2 regions of the Kribbella sp. CCNWLW201 genome follow, and region 2 is predicted to be linked to the other one. Evidence: riboswitches for the same ligand, from Rfam matches in the RefSeq annotation. Region 2 holds a riboswitch; the other holds the start of a gene.
What was found. Region 2 has a riboswitch for ZMP and ZTP ahead of V9K99_RS37040 (bifunctional 5,10-methylenetetrahydrofolate dehydrogenase/5,10-methenyltetrahydrofolate cyclohydrolase). Riboswitches for the same ligand answer to the same signal wherever they lie in the genome.
Positions count from the first base shown of each region.

Region 1: it holds a riboswitch for ZMP and ZTP, as region 2 does, so the genes downstream of both, V9K99_RS25595 (metallophosphoesterase) here and V9K99_RS37040 (bifunctional 5,10-methylenetetrahydrofolate dehydrogenase/5,10-methenyltetrahydrofolate cyclohydrolase) in region 2, are expected to answer to the same signal.

Region 1 is NZ_JBBCBQ010000006.1:309,482-316,499, forward strand. Features, by position in the region: gene V9K99_RS25565 (phosphotransferase family protein) at 1-84, opposite strand, end outside; gene V9K99_RS25570 (aldo/keto reductase) at 227-1,078, shown strand; gene V9K99_RS25575 (cysteine dioxygenase family protein) at 1,092-1,595, opposite strand; gene V9K99_RS25580 (LysR family transcriptional regulator) at 1,671-2,558, shown strand; gene V9K99_RS25585 (VOC family protein) at 2,584-2,967, shown strand; gene V9K99_RS25590 (VOC family protein) at 3,099-3,830, shown strand; gene V9K99_RS25595 (metallophosphoesterase) at 3,835-4,704, opposite strand; ZMP/ZTP riboswitch at 4,729-4,807, opposite strand; gene V9K99_RS25600 (pectate lyase family protein) at 4,853-5,863, opposite strand; gene V9K99_RS25605 (NAD-dependent epimerase/dehydratase family protein) at 6,156-7,018, shown strand, end outside.
Region 2 is NZ_JBBCBQ010000012.1:169,411-176,428, forward strand. Features, by position in the region: gene prcA (proteasome subunit alpha) at 1-248, shown strand, start outside; gene V9K99_RS37025 (NUDIX hydrolase) at 245-892, shown strand; gene V9K99_RS37030 (beta-N-acetylglucosaminidase domain-containing protein) at 1,060-3,684, shown strand; gene V9K99_RS37035 (GNAT family N-acetyltransferase) at 3,700-4,353, shown strand; ZMP/ZTP riboswitch at 4,359-4,448, shown strand; gene V9K99_RS37040 (bifunctional 5,10-methylenetetrahydrofolate dehydrogenase/5,10-methenyltetrahydrofolate cyclohydrolase) at 4,474-5,343, shown strand; gene aroH (chorismate mutase) at 5,375-5,743, shown strand; gene V9K99_RS37050 (prephenate dehydrogenase) at 5,740-6,804, shown strand; gene cmk ((d)CMP kinase) at 6,877-7,018, shown strand, end outside.

The DNA.
Region 1 (7,018 bases), on a different contig from region 2:
CACGAGTCCCCAGCTGTGGTCCTTCACGACCTCGGCGCCGGGTAGCCAGTCCTGCAGCAGGCGCCGCTGACGCTCGTCGATCACGCCGCGAATCATAGTGGAGGGAAAGTTGCCACAAAAGCTGGACGTAATTCACAGCTGGGCTTATCCTGGCCGAATGCAGAATTCACAAAAGAATGCATCTCTACCAATTAACTTATCACCGGAAAATGCGCGGCGCAAGTCGATGATCGGCGACCGGCCGGTTGAGCGCATCGGCTTCGGGACGAAGCGGCTGGCCGGCAGCACCGGTGACTACGCCCAGGAGCGTGCGATCGCTCTGCTGCGCCGGGCGGTGGAGCTCGGCGTCAACCACATCGACACCGCCGGCTTCTACCCGTCGATCGGCGGACCCAGGCTTTCCCTCGAGTTCACCAATCTCGGCTGGGCGAACGACGTGGTCCGCCGCGCGCTGGCGCCGTACCCGGAGGATCTGGTGATCGCGACGAAGGTCGGGCCGACCGAGGCCGGGCTGGCGTCGCCGGATCAGCTGCCGGGGCTCGTCGAGGAGGACCTGCGCGCGCTCGGACGCGATGTCCTCGACGTCGTGTACCTCCGCCAGCAAGGCCTTGAGTCGATCGCGGAGCACTTCGGGGTCCTGGCCGAGCTGCGGGACAAGGGGCTGATCCGGCATCTGGGGCTGTCCAACGTTCGGATGCACCACATCGCGCAGGCGCAGGCGATCGCGCCGATTGTCGCGGTGCAGAACAGGTACGGCGTTGGGTTCGGTCGCGTCAACGACGAGCTGGTGGGCTTCTGCGGTGAGCAAGGGATGGCGTTCGTGCCGTTCTTCGCAGTCACCGGCGCTGGTCGTGAGGCGGGTGGGGTTGCCGCGGACGAAGCGGTGGTCGCGATCGCCCGTGAGCACGAGGCGACACCCGCTCAGATCCGCATCGCCTGGACGCTGAGCCGAGGCGACCACGTCCTCGCCATCCCGGGCACCGGCAGCCCCGACCACCTGACAGAGAACGTCGCAGCCGGCCACATCCACCTCTCCCCCGAACAACTCGCCGTACTCAACAACCTGAGGGACGACTAACTGCGTCGTCAGGTCAGTTGTAGTAGCGGCGGACGCTGGAGCCGATTCGGGTGACGTCGGTGCCGTAGATGTGGAGGGAGATGGCGGTGGTGTCGGTGGTGTTGTGGACGCGGTGGATGTCGCCGGGTGGGGCGAAGCCGCTGACGTCGCCAGTCTGGTTGTCGCTCGAGCCGATCAGCCGGAGGTCGGCGTCGTACAGATCCTCGTGTTCGACGCCTTGGAGTACGCCGAACACGCACCAGGTCACGTGGTCGTGGATGCGGGTGATCTGACCGGGTCGCCAGACAAGACCGATGATCGAGAACGACCCGTCGGGCTCGACGTGCAGTACGTGGCTGCCGTAGCTGTCCGGTGAGCCGTCGCGCTGCTCCGGGGTCAGTACGTCGGGGCCCGGTAGGTGCAGGCGGAGCTGCTCGGCGACGAGGTCTGCGGTGTCGGACCAGTTGGCGTGCTGGTTGACGGCGGTGCGCACGCCCTCGGTCAACGCGGTCAGGGGGTGAATCAGTGTGGTTGTCATGCTTCGAGGGTGCGCGCGCTCGACCCATAGCGTCTAATGTCAATTTTCATGCTCATTGATAGATAGAGTTGATACATGCTGGACGTCGCCCGCCTGCGCGTGATCGAGGCCGTCGCCCGCCACGGCTCCGTCACCGCGGCGGCCAAGGAGCTGCACTACTCGCAGCCGTCCGTCACCCACCACCTGGCCCGGCTCGAAGCCGAAACCGGTGCGCAACTGATCCAACGCGTCGGCCGTGGCATCCGCCTCACTCAGGCCGGCCAACTGCTCGCCGACCGGGCCGCCGAGATCCTCGGCCGGATCGACGCCGTCGACGCCGAGCTCGCCGCCCACGTCGGTCTGACCGCAGGCCGCGTACGCCTGGCCGGCTTCTCATCGGCCATCGGATCGCTCATCCCGCGCGCCGTCGCCGCGCTGGCGGAGACCCATCCGGGCCTGCAGATCGGTCTGACCGACATGCATCCACCCGAGGCGCTCGAGCTCCTCCGCACCGGCAAGATCGATGTCGCCGTCGTCTTCCGGTACGACGAGACCGAGCCCGAACCAGCCGGCGTACGCCTGCATCACCTGCTCGACGACCCGCTGTACCTGCTGTCTGCGGGCCAAGGGCAACGACTTGCCGACCTGCGCGACGCGACCTGGATCGCGGGCTGCGATCGGTGTCGCAGTCACCTGTTGTCGCTCTGCGCCGAGGAGGGGTACGAGCCGCAGATCGGCTATATCTCCGACGACATGGTCGTCATGCAGACGCTGGTCGCCGCGGGACTCGGCGTCACGACGATGCCAGGTCTGGCCCTGCGTGCCCACCGGTCGGACGGTATCGTCGCGACCGAGTTGCCGGGGTCGCGCCGGCACGTCTATGCGGCGACGTACGGCGAACCACCCGATCCGCCCGCCACTGCAGCCCTCCTGGCAGCCCTCGCTCAGGCGAGCACAGACAGCGCAGATCCGGGAACCGCTTGAGCGGTGGCTCCAGTAGCCTGCTCGGATGGGGATGCATTGGACGCTGGGGTGTGATGCCGACGATCCGCAGAAGTTGGCCGCGTTCTGGGCTGACGCACTCGGCTATGTGAAGGAACCCGGGTACGACGACCCGGACGGTGCGTCGATCGTGGATCCGGACGGCAAGGGGCCGGCGATCGGGTTTCTCCGCGTCCCCGAGAAGAAGACGTCGAAGAACAGGATGCACATCGATATCCGGGTCGCTGGTGAAGCGCCGTGGGACATGACTGTGCGGGAGCAACTGATCCGGGCGAAGGCTGCCGAACTGGAGTCGGCCGGCGCGACGAAAGTGCGCGAGGACTACTACGGCGAACCACTCGGTCACATCGTCATGCTCGACCCCGAGGGCAATGAGTTCTGCGTTGCCTGACACGACTCTTCGAGCTGTCCTCTTCGATCTGGACGGAACTCTGGTCGACCAGCAGTCCGCAGCCGCCGCCGCGGTTTCGGTCGCTGCATGAGCTGGGCGGTTGCTGACCCGTCCGGACATAGGATCGCGGCATGGGACTGCGACTTGTTCAGGTGAATTTCAAGGCTCGGGATGACGCGGCGCTCGGCCAGTTCTGGGCCGACGCCCTCGGCTGGGGTGTTTCGAGCGAGGGCCCCAGCGTGACCAACGTCGAGCCCGTGGGTTTCGACTGGCCGGACCCCACCGCCGTGTGCGTCGATGTCGTCACCGTCCCGGACCCCGAAACGGTGAAGTACCGCGTGCACCTCGAGCTCGCCACCACCTCGGCGGCCCATCACGCCGAATTGGTGCAGCGCCTGAAGGAGCTCGGTGCGACGACCGCCGACGTGGGCCAAGGCGACGTCCCGTGGACGGTCATGGCCGACCCGGAGGGCAACATGTTCTCCGTCTTGGAGCCTCGGGAGATCTACCGGGACACCGGGCCGATCGCCGCGGTCGTGGTCGACTGCGCGGACCCGCGGGCGATGGCCCAGTTCTGGGGCGAGGCGATCGACTGGACCCTGCACGAGGTGACCGACGATCGTGCACTGCTGCGCTCCGCCAAGGGTGTCGGTCCGTACCTGGAGTTCGTCCGCGCGTCCCGCCAGAAGCCAAGCCGCGTCCATCTCGACGTGCTGCCGTACCCCGGTGACGACCAGGCGGCGGAGGTCGACCGCCTGCGTGCTCTGGGCGCCACCGACGCCGACGTCGGTCAGGGCGATGTGCCGTGGAACATCCTCGCCGACCCGGAGGGCAACGACTTCTGCGTCCTCGCCCTGCGCTGACGCTTCAGGAGCTCTCGATGGTGTCCTCGCCGGTCAGTGGGTTGTAGACGTACACCTCCAAGCCGGCGCGTGGATCCCGCGCGTGCACGGTGTGGAACATCGGCGACGACGGTCCACCGAGGTCGACGACGGTCGCTCCGGCACCCAGGACGCCGCGGACGAGCGCGCTCGGTGCCGTCAGGTCGATGCGGGTGATCACGCCCGGCGTCACCCACACTGGCTTCTCCCCCACCATGCCGGACAGCTGATGATGCAGATGACCGCAGAGGACGGCCTGTACGTCGGTCCCGGCGATCACGTCACCGAGCGCCGCAGGTTCCTGCAGTACGACGGACGTCATGTACGGAACCGCGTCCACAGAGATCGGCGGATGATGCAGTACGACGAGTGATCCGGCCGGCGCCGGTGTGGCCAACTCAGCCGCCAGCCAGTCCAGCTGGTCGCGGCCAAGCACTCCATGGGTCTCGCCGGGGACCAGGCTGTCGAGGGTGATCACGCGCAGCCCGTTCACGATGCTCACCGCCGCGATCACCTCGGCGATCTCCGTGCGCCGCCCGATCGGTGAACCGTCCGGACCGAGATGGCCCCAGCCGAGTGCGGCCTCGAATCCTTCCCGGCGATCGTGGTTCCCGGTGCTGTAGATGTGCGGGATCCCTCGCTCCGCAGCGAACGCGCCGACGGCCGATCGGACCGCTGAGCAGCCCTCCTTGGAGCCGTCGTCGGCGATGTCACCGCTGACGATCACCAGATCCAGCGATGTTACGTGGCGAACGTCGTACAGCAGCTGTTGCAGAGAGGCGACGCCGTCGACGCCGTCCTCGTCCGGGCCGGTGCGACTGACATGGGTGTCGGACAGATGCAGAACACGGTGCACGAGCTGGCTCCTCGACATCGTTGCCTCGGGCACCCAGGCGGTCGATGCCCTGCTGTCACTCCCCGGTGGTGTGCACCCACCCTCGCCAGTCGTGTGCGACCAGCCTACCGGTGCCCCGGGTGGCAGAGGCCCAGGGCACCGGAGCCGGCTAGATCTTGCCGGTGCCCGCACCCCCGGTGACGAGCGACTTCACGTTCTCCGCGGCGTCGACGACGTACGAGTACGGGATCGCGGCGACGCTGGCCGAGTTGCGGGAGGCCGGCGTACCGGAGTTGGCGAGCCAGTTGTTGAGGAGCTTCACGTTGCCTTGCGGCGAGTCACCGGTCTGGGTGACGACCGTGCTGCCGACGTTCTCGAAGTAGTTCCGCTCCACGTAGACGCCCGCGTTGCAGGTCGACGCGACGCCGTATCCGCTGTTGCCTCGGTAGTAGTTGTTGACGACGTGCACCGGGTTGCCGAACCGGACCCGCGGGTGCCGCTGCGTGGTCCCGTCGAACCAGTTGGCGTAGTAGGTCACCCGCAGCTTGCCGATGTCCTCGCCGCCGTTGTCGTCGCTGTGGCCGATCAGCCCGACCTTGTCGTGGTTGAAGAACTTGTTCCACGACACGGTCACGTAGTCCGACGCCCGCTTGACGTCGACGGCGCCGTCGTACCCGTTGCTGAAGTTGTTGTGGTCGACCCAGACGCGGGTCGAGTACTGGACGTTGATCGCGTCGTCACCCCAGTCCCGGAAGTTGAGGTTCCGGATGATGACGTTGCTGACGCTGGCGACGTTGAGCCCGCCGCCGGTGATCGTGGCGCCGCTGCCGACGCCGATGATCGTCTTGTTGGCCGCGACCTTGTTCATGCCGGACAGGTTGATCGTGCCGGAGACCCGGATCACCCGGGAACCGCTGGCCTGCATGTTGCTGATCAGGGCCGACGCGGTGGTGACGGTCACCGGAGACGCGCTGCCGCCGCCGGTGGTGCCACCACCCTGAGTGGCCCAACCCTGCAGCGCGAAGGTGGACGCCGACGCCTTGGGCAGCGACTCGGGTACGGCGACCGCGGACACCACGGCCGTCGCGGCGACAGTCAGCGCGGTGGCCGCCGCCAGGTACGGCAACCGTCGCCGACGGGACTTGGCGATCAGACGCGTTGGGGACGCGAAGAAGGACATGAAGAACCTCCGATTGGGGCGGTTGGCAGGCATGCCGCAGTACGCCGTCGCCACGGCGGCAGTGCTTGCCGAGATGAATCGGAAAGCGCTTTCCTTATGCAGGGAACCGTACAGAAACCGGTTTCTCCCTGTCAAGGGCTCGTCACTGTTGGTAGCTCGAAGCGGTTCGATGGATCGTTCGAATCGCCGTCCCGGGCCTGATCGGAACCCGTGTCCCAGGTCACAGCAGTTGCATGTCACGGCATCTGGGACGGGACGTGTCTTCACAGCAAGACGACGGAAAGGAACGAACATGCGAGTCTTCGTCACTGGCGCAACCGGAGCACTCGGGCGGCACCTGGTGCCCGGACTGGTCGCGGCGGGTCACCAGGTCACGGCCACCACGAGGTCGCACGGCAAGGTCGCAGGGTTGCTGGAGGCCGGCGCGGAACCGGTCGTGGTCGACGGACTGGACCGCGAGGGAGTGATCGCCGCGGTCTGCGCCGCCGAGCCCGAGGTGATCGTGCATCAGATGACCGCGCTCGCCGAGATGCGGAACCTCCGCAACGTCGACAAGGTCTTCGCCGCCACCAACACCCTCCGGACCCGCGGCACGGACAACCTGCTCGCGGCCGCCGAGCGCGCGGGTACCCGGCGGGTCGTCGCTCAGGGCCACAACTTCGTGTACGAGCAGTCCGGCGGACCGGTGAAGACGGAGACCGACCCGCTCATCTCGAAGCCGGTCTCCTCGGCAGTGCAGACGATGGCGGCGATGAAGTACGTCGACCAGACCGTGCCGCTCAAGGCACCCGAGGGAATCGTTTTGCGCTACGGCACCTTCTACGGCCCGGGCGCCTCGGATGCGCTGGTGGAGCTGGTGCGCAAGCGGCAGATGCCGATCGTGGGTGGCGGGACCGGCATCTGGTCCTTCATCGAGACCAGCGACGCCGCGGCCGCCACGCTCGCCGCGGTCGAGCGCGGCGAGCCCGGTGTCTACAACGTGGCTGACAACGACCCGGCGCCGGTCGCCGAGTGGCTGCCGTACCTGGCCGAGCTCGCCGGCGCGAAGCACCCGATGAACGTGCCCGCCTGGCTCGGGAAGCTGCTGGCCGGCGAGTTCGTCCTGGCCCAGATGACCACCGCGCGCGGCGTCTCGAACGAGAAGGCGCGGACGAA
Region 2 (7,018 bases):
CCCCGGATCAGATCGAGGTCGCGGTCCTGGACCGGACCCGGACCCAGGTCCGCAAGTTCAAGCGGATCTCGGAGGAGACGCTGGCGCGGATCCTGTCGGAGTCCAGCCCGGACACGACCCCGACGGAGCCGGCCGCCGACAAGGCGGACACGAGCCCGGACGCGACCGACGACACCCCGGTCGCCCCGGCGGAGGACGACGTACCGGTGGCTCCCCCGGAGGAGCCGGACGACAACCGACCGCTGTGACAGATCGCGAGCCGGCCGCCGTGGACACCACGTCCACGGCGGCCGGTGCCGTCCCGCCTGGCGACCGCGCGGTGGTAGATGACGTGCGGGCTGGGGATCCGGTGTCTTGGGAGTTGCTGGGGGAGCGGCCGGGGTTCAACGGGTTTTTGACGGTGAACCAGCGGCGGTATCGGCTGCCGGACGGGCGGGAGGTCGACTGGGATGTGTTCGGCCCGAAGACGGCCTCCGGGATCACGTCCGGGATCACCGTGCTGCCGCTGACGCCGGAGGGCCGGATCGTCACCATCCGGATCTTCCGCCCGGGGCCTGACCGGGTCGTGACGAACCTCCCGGGTGGCCTGGTCGAGGTCGGCGAGGATCCGGCCGTGGCCGGCGTCCGCGAACTCGAGGAGGAGACCGGCTACACGTGCGAGTCGTTCGAGCTCGTCGCCTGGAACTGGTCGGCGGCCTCCTCGGTCTATCGCAAGTACGTCGGGATCGCCCGCGGCTGCCGTCCGGACGGTCGCCAGGCCCTGGACGAGTTCGAGGACTGCATCCCGGTCGAGCTCACCGTGGCGCAACTCCGCGCCGAGCTCCGCACCCCCGGCGCCATGACCGGCATCGACGCGGCCTACATCGCCCTCGACCACGCCGGCCTGCTCTAACTGCCCGTTACGTCCGAAGAACTGTGGCCTATAGCCCTCACTTCTTCGGACGTTACGGAGGGGAGGGGAGGGAAGTGACTGGAAGTGGTCAGGGTTAGGGGTTGACGCGCAGGTCTGCGCACTGAGTGGATGGGTGGTGCAAACGCCTTCCGCCCGAGGAGTTGCTCATGCGCCGTCTCGCCCTGCCCTTGCTGCTCGCACTCGTCGTCCAGACCATGACCGTTCAGACTGCCGCGGCCGACACCACGGAAGCGCCCGTGACACCTGAGCCTCAACAGACCATCGGCCGCGGGGATGGGTTCGCCCTCGGCCGGACAGTCGGCCTGGTCCATGGCCCGACCACGGACCCCGACGCCGAGCGCCTCGTCCGCGAGACGCTCGAGCAGGCCGGCGTACGAACTGTTCGTGATCAGCCGGCCGCCGTGACGATCTGGCTGGGTGGGAGCGAGCAGACGCTGCGGAAGCTGAACGTCGAGCCCGCCAAGGGATTGCCGGCTGAGGGTTATGTGCTCGCCATCGGTCAAAAGCACGTCGTACTCGACGGCGTCGACACCGATGGGACGTACTACGCCGCGCGCACCTTCGCACAACTTGTCCAAGGCAACCAGGTGGACGGCGTCGAGATCCGGGACTGGCCGACGATGCGGTACCGCGGCTCGATCGAAGGGTTCTACGGTACGCCGTGGTCGCACGCCGACCGGCTCGATCACCTGGACTACCTCGGCGCGCACCGGATGAACACCTACGAGTACGCGCCCAAGGACGACCCGTACCACCGTGAGCAGTGGCGCGACCCGTACCCGGCCGACAAGCTGGCCGAGCTCGGCGAACTGATCGAGCGGGCCCGGAGCAACAAAGTCGACTTCACCTTCGCGCTCTCGCCCGGCCTCTCGATCTGCTACACCTCGGACAGCGACTACCAGGCGCTGATCGCGAAGTTCGAGGCGCTCTACGCGCTGGGTGCGCGGGCGTTCAACGTGCCGCTCGACGACATCGACTACAACACCTGGCACTGCGCGGCCGACCGGGAGAAGTACGGCACCGGCGGCGGTGCGGCCGGCCAGGCGCAGAGCGAGCTGCTGAACCGGATCCAGCGCGAGTGGGTAGCCAGTAAGCCGGATCTCGCCCCGCTGCAGATGGTCCCGACCGAGTACTACAACGTGTCCGAGACGCCGTACAAGAAGTCATTGCGGGAGCAGCTCGACCGCGCGGTGGTCGTGCACTGGACCGGTATCGGTGTCATCCCGCGCACGATCACAACCGCACAAGCGGCGCAGGCGAAGGCGGTGTTCGGGCACGACATCCTGATCTGGGACAACTATCCGGTCAACGACTACCTGGCAGGCCGGATCCCGTTGGCCGACTACAGCGGCCGAGAGCCCGGGATCGCCGAGCATGTCGCCGGCGTGATCTCGAACCCGATGAATCAGGCCGCGGTCAGCAAGCTCGCCCTGTACTCGTTCGCCGAGCTCGGCTGGAATCCGGCCCGGTACGACGAACAGGCGTCATGGCACCGGGCGATCGCCGAACGAGCCGGGGGAGACCGCAAGACGATCGCGGCCCTCGGGGTCTTCGCCGACCTGAACACCTACGACTCGACGCTGCACCCGGAGAGCGCGCCGGTGCTGGCCGCCCGGACCGCTGCATTCTGGAAGACCTGGCAGACCGGGGATCGCGACAGTGCGATCGCGGCGATCAAGCCGTACTTCACCGCGGTCGAGAAGGCGCCCGCGCAGCTACGCCTGGGTGTGAAGGATCCAGCGTTTGCTGACGAGGCGAAGGCTTGGCTCGACGCCACTGTGCTGTGGGGGCAGGCGCTGCAGCGATCGCTGCAACTCCTCGATGAAGTGGCCGAGGGCAAGGGCGCGGCAGCGTGGACGAGCCGGCAACGGATCGACCGGCTGGTCACCCAGGCCAAGGCGATCCGCGACACCCGCCTGCCGCACTCCAACACCTACCCGCGCATCGGTGAGGGTGTGGCCGACGCGTTCCTCACCGAGGCCGGCCGGGTCCACGACCAGTGGATGGGCATCGAGCCGGGGCGTACGGCGTCCAGCTCACAGGGCACGTACGCCGAGAACGTCCCCGACCGCATGATCGACGGCGACGAGTCGACCTTCTACTGGAGCAACGGCGCGCCGGTGGCCGGTGACGAGATCCGCGTCGACCTCGGCGCACCACGGGCGATCGGCGACATCGCCGTACTGATGGGGAAGTCCGGCAGCCCGCAGGACTACATCCACTCCGGCGCCCTGGAGTACTCCACCGACGGGTCCAGTTGGACCGAGCTCACGCGGGCCACCACGGCTGAGGTCCGCTTCACCGCGAACGCCACGGCTCGGTATGTCCGCTACCGAGCCCTTGCCGACAACCCGTCGTACTGGCTCGTGGTTCGTGAGTTCTCGATCCAGGTGACCGACGGCTCCGAGTCGGTGCTCACGGCAACAGGTACGCCGGCTCCCGCGGACGGCTCGGCCTTGTCCAACGCAGTCGATCGCAACGTGACCACCAGCTACACCGCCGTGACAGCACCCATCGAAGGTGATGCGCTGGTCATCACACTGTCGACGCCACGCCCGGTGGATCGGCTCACCGTCCTCCAGGCCGACGGCTCCGCTGCCCTCGGCCGACTCGAGGTGAAGACCGCGGCGGGGTGGAAACCAGCGGGTCAGATTCAGGCCGCCTACACCGCTGTCGCGATCCCGTCGGCCACTGTCGAGGCGGTTCGGATCAGTTGGGCGGCCGGCGCCGTACCGCCACGGGTCCATGAGGTGATCCTGCACCGAAACTAGGTTGCCCGGGATCTGATGTCGGCCCAGGATGGCGGCGTGCTGATCGACCACTGGCCGCTGCGCCGCCTCCGGCTGACCACCGAACGCCTTGTCCTCCGGCAGCCGGACGAGGAAGAGCTGGCCGCGCTCGCGGATGTCGCCGCAAACGGCGTCCACAAGCCAGGGGAGCGGCCGTTCTTGACCCCGTGGACAGAGGTGCCACCGGCCGAACGCGCCCGGAGCGTGATGCAGGGGTACTGGAGCACTCTGGCCGAGTGGACTCCGCAGGACTGGGCGTTGAAGCTCGGTGTGTTTCGCGACACGACGCCGATCGGCATGGTCACCCTGCGCGCCCAGGACTTCGCCGTCCTCCGCGAGGTGAAGACGACCTCTTGGCTCGGCCTGCCACACCACCGCCAGGGGTTCGGCACCGAGGCACGGCAGGCGCTGCTGCAGCTCGCCTTCGACGGGCTCGATGCGGTGGCGGCGCTGACCGAGGTGTTCCAGGACAACGCCGCCTCCCAGGGCGTCTCCCGGAAACTCGGCTACCGGCCGGACGGCATCTCCCGCGACGTCCTCGACGGTCAGCCGGTCATCTCGGACCGCCTCCGCCTGACGCGCGACGACTGGTCCGGTGCACAGGTCAGGGTTGACGGGCTGGAGGGCTGCCGGGAGTGGTTCGTCGCGTAGGCTGGTCCGCGGACCGCGACTGGCGTTGAGGTGGAGGACCACCGGGGAACGGTCTGCCGGTAGATCTGGCTGAGCCGCGCGCCTGGGCACCCTTCTCGCTGCCCGAAGGAGCGCGCCGGAATGACCAAGTTGATGATCGGGACCGACCTTGCCGCCGAGATGGTGGCGAAGGCGGCCGCCAGGGCTCGGGACCTGCAGGAGAAGACCGGCGTGCAGCCGTGTCTGGCGACCGTGCTCGTGGGGGACGACCCTGCGTCGGCGACGTACGTGCGGATGAAGCAGAACCGGAGCAAGAAGGCCGGCATCGGGTCGCGGAGCGTCGTACTGCCTGCCGAGACGACGACCGAGGAACTGGTCGCTGAGCTGCACAAGCTGTCCGCGGACCCTGAGGTGCACGGGATCCTGCTGCAGCACCCGGTGCCGGCGCAGATCGACGAGCGGGCCGCGTTCGAGGCGATCGACCCGGCCAAGGACGTTGACGGGGTGACCATGCACGCGTTCGCCGCGATGGCGTTCGGCGAGCCCGGGTTCCGGTCCTGCACGCCCGGCGGCATCCTGCGGCTGCTCGAGGCGTACGACGTACCGATCGCCGGAGCGCACGCGGTCGTGATCGGCCGCAGCCCGATCCTCGGCAAGCCGGCCGGGATGTTGCTGCTGGCATCGAACGCGACCGTCACCTACACCCACTCGCGGACCACGAACCTGCCCGACATCGTCCGGACCGCGGACATCGTGGTCGCGGCGGTCGGCAAGCCGAACTTCGTCCGCGGCGACTGGCTCAAGCCGGGCGCGGTGGTGGTCGACGCCGGGTACAACGAAGGCAACGTCGGCGACGTCCACTTCGACGAGGCCGCCGCGGTGGCGAGCCTGATCACCCCGGTCCCGGGCGGGGTCGGGCCGATGACGATCGCGCTGCTGCTGGAGCAGACGGTCGACGCCGCGGAGGCACAATCCGAGACGGCTGTCCACTCCGTGGTTACTCTGCCCTAGGGTTGGGGTAGACGACTAAGGAGGCGGAGACGTGGCGGTACGGGCGATCCGGGGTGCCACCCAGCTGGAGGTGGACGAGCGCGAGCATCTGCTCGAGCGGTCCGCCGAGCTGGTGAAGGCAGTCCTGGAAGCGAATGATCTGGACCGGGAGGACCTGATCAGCATCCTGTTCACCGTCACGCCGGACCTGCGCTCGGAGTTTCCCGCCGTGGCGGGCCGGCAGATCGGACTGACCGACGTACCGCTGATGTGCATGCAGGAGATCGACGTCCCGCACGCTCTGCCGCGGGTGGTCCGGATGATGGTGCACGCCGAGTCGGCGCGCTCCCGCGACAAGATCCAGCACGTCTACCTGCACGGCGCCGTCGCCCTGCGTCCAGATCTCACAGGCGCCCAGTGACCGAGCTTCGGGGTCCGGTTCGGATTGTCGGCGCCGGACTGATCGGTACGTCGATCGGACTCGCGCTGGGCCGGTTGGGTGTGGTGGTGGAGTTGGTCGACGCCGACCCTGACACCGCGTTGATGGCTGAGCGGATCGGGGCCGGCTCGCGGCTGGTCCAGATCGAGCCGCAGCTCGTGGTGGTCGCCGTACCGCCGGATCACGTCGGTCAGGTGGTCGCCGAGCAACTCGAGCAGACCGACGCGATCGTCACCGACGCCGCCAGCGTGAAGTCGAAGCCGCTCGCCGACGCGTCCCGGTTGACCGCTGATCTCAGCCGGTACGTCGGCAGTCACCCGATGGCAGGTTCGGAGCGGAATGGGCCACTCGCCGCGCGCGCGGACCTGTTCGACGGCGCGACCTGGGCCATCACCCCGCACGAGACCAGCGCACCCGAAGCGGTCGAGCTGGTCCGGCGGCTGGCCGAGGCGTCCGGTGCGCGGACAGTCGAGCTGTCAGTCGAGGACCACGATCTCGCCGTTGCCCGGGTATCGCACCTGCCGCATCTGATGTCGGCGCTGGCCGCGGGGACCCTGGTGGACGCGCCGAACTCACACCTGCAGCTGTCCGGGCAGGGCGTCCGGGACGTGACCCGGATCGCGGCCGGCGACCCGAAGCTGTGGACCCAGATCGTGTCCGCGAACTCGACCGCGCTGACCGGCCTGCTCGAGCAGATTCGCGGTGAGCTGGACCGCGTGCTTGTTGCGCTAGGCAAGGAAGAGGCGGCCGAGGAGCTGACCTCGATCCTCGGCCAGGGTGTCTCAGGTGCGGTCCGGGTACCGGGGAAGCACGGTGCGCCGCACATCGACCTGGTCACCGTTCTTGTCACCATTCCCGACCGGCCGGGGCAGCTGGCCCGGCTGTTCGCGGACGCCGCCGAGTCCGGTGCCAACGTCGAGGATCTGCGGATCGACCACAGCCCGGGCCGCCCGGTCGGTGAGGTCGAGTTGGCCGTCAAACCCGGTTCGGTCGACCAGTTGGTCGACGTACTCACTGAGCGTGGCTGGGTCGTTCACCGCTGACCGCCGTACACGAGTCACCTGCGGGCCGGTCCTGATCGGGGGATTGTCCCCGTCCACGGGTAACCTCTGGGCATGATCATCGCTGTGGACGGGCCGAGTGGCTCGGGTAAGTCGAGCACGGCCCGAGGGGTCGCCACCAGGCTCGGGCTGCGTTATCTCGACACCGGGGCGACGTACCGCGCGGTGACGTGGTCGGCGCTGGAGTACGGCCTCG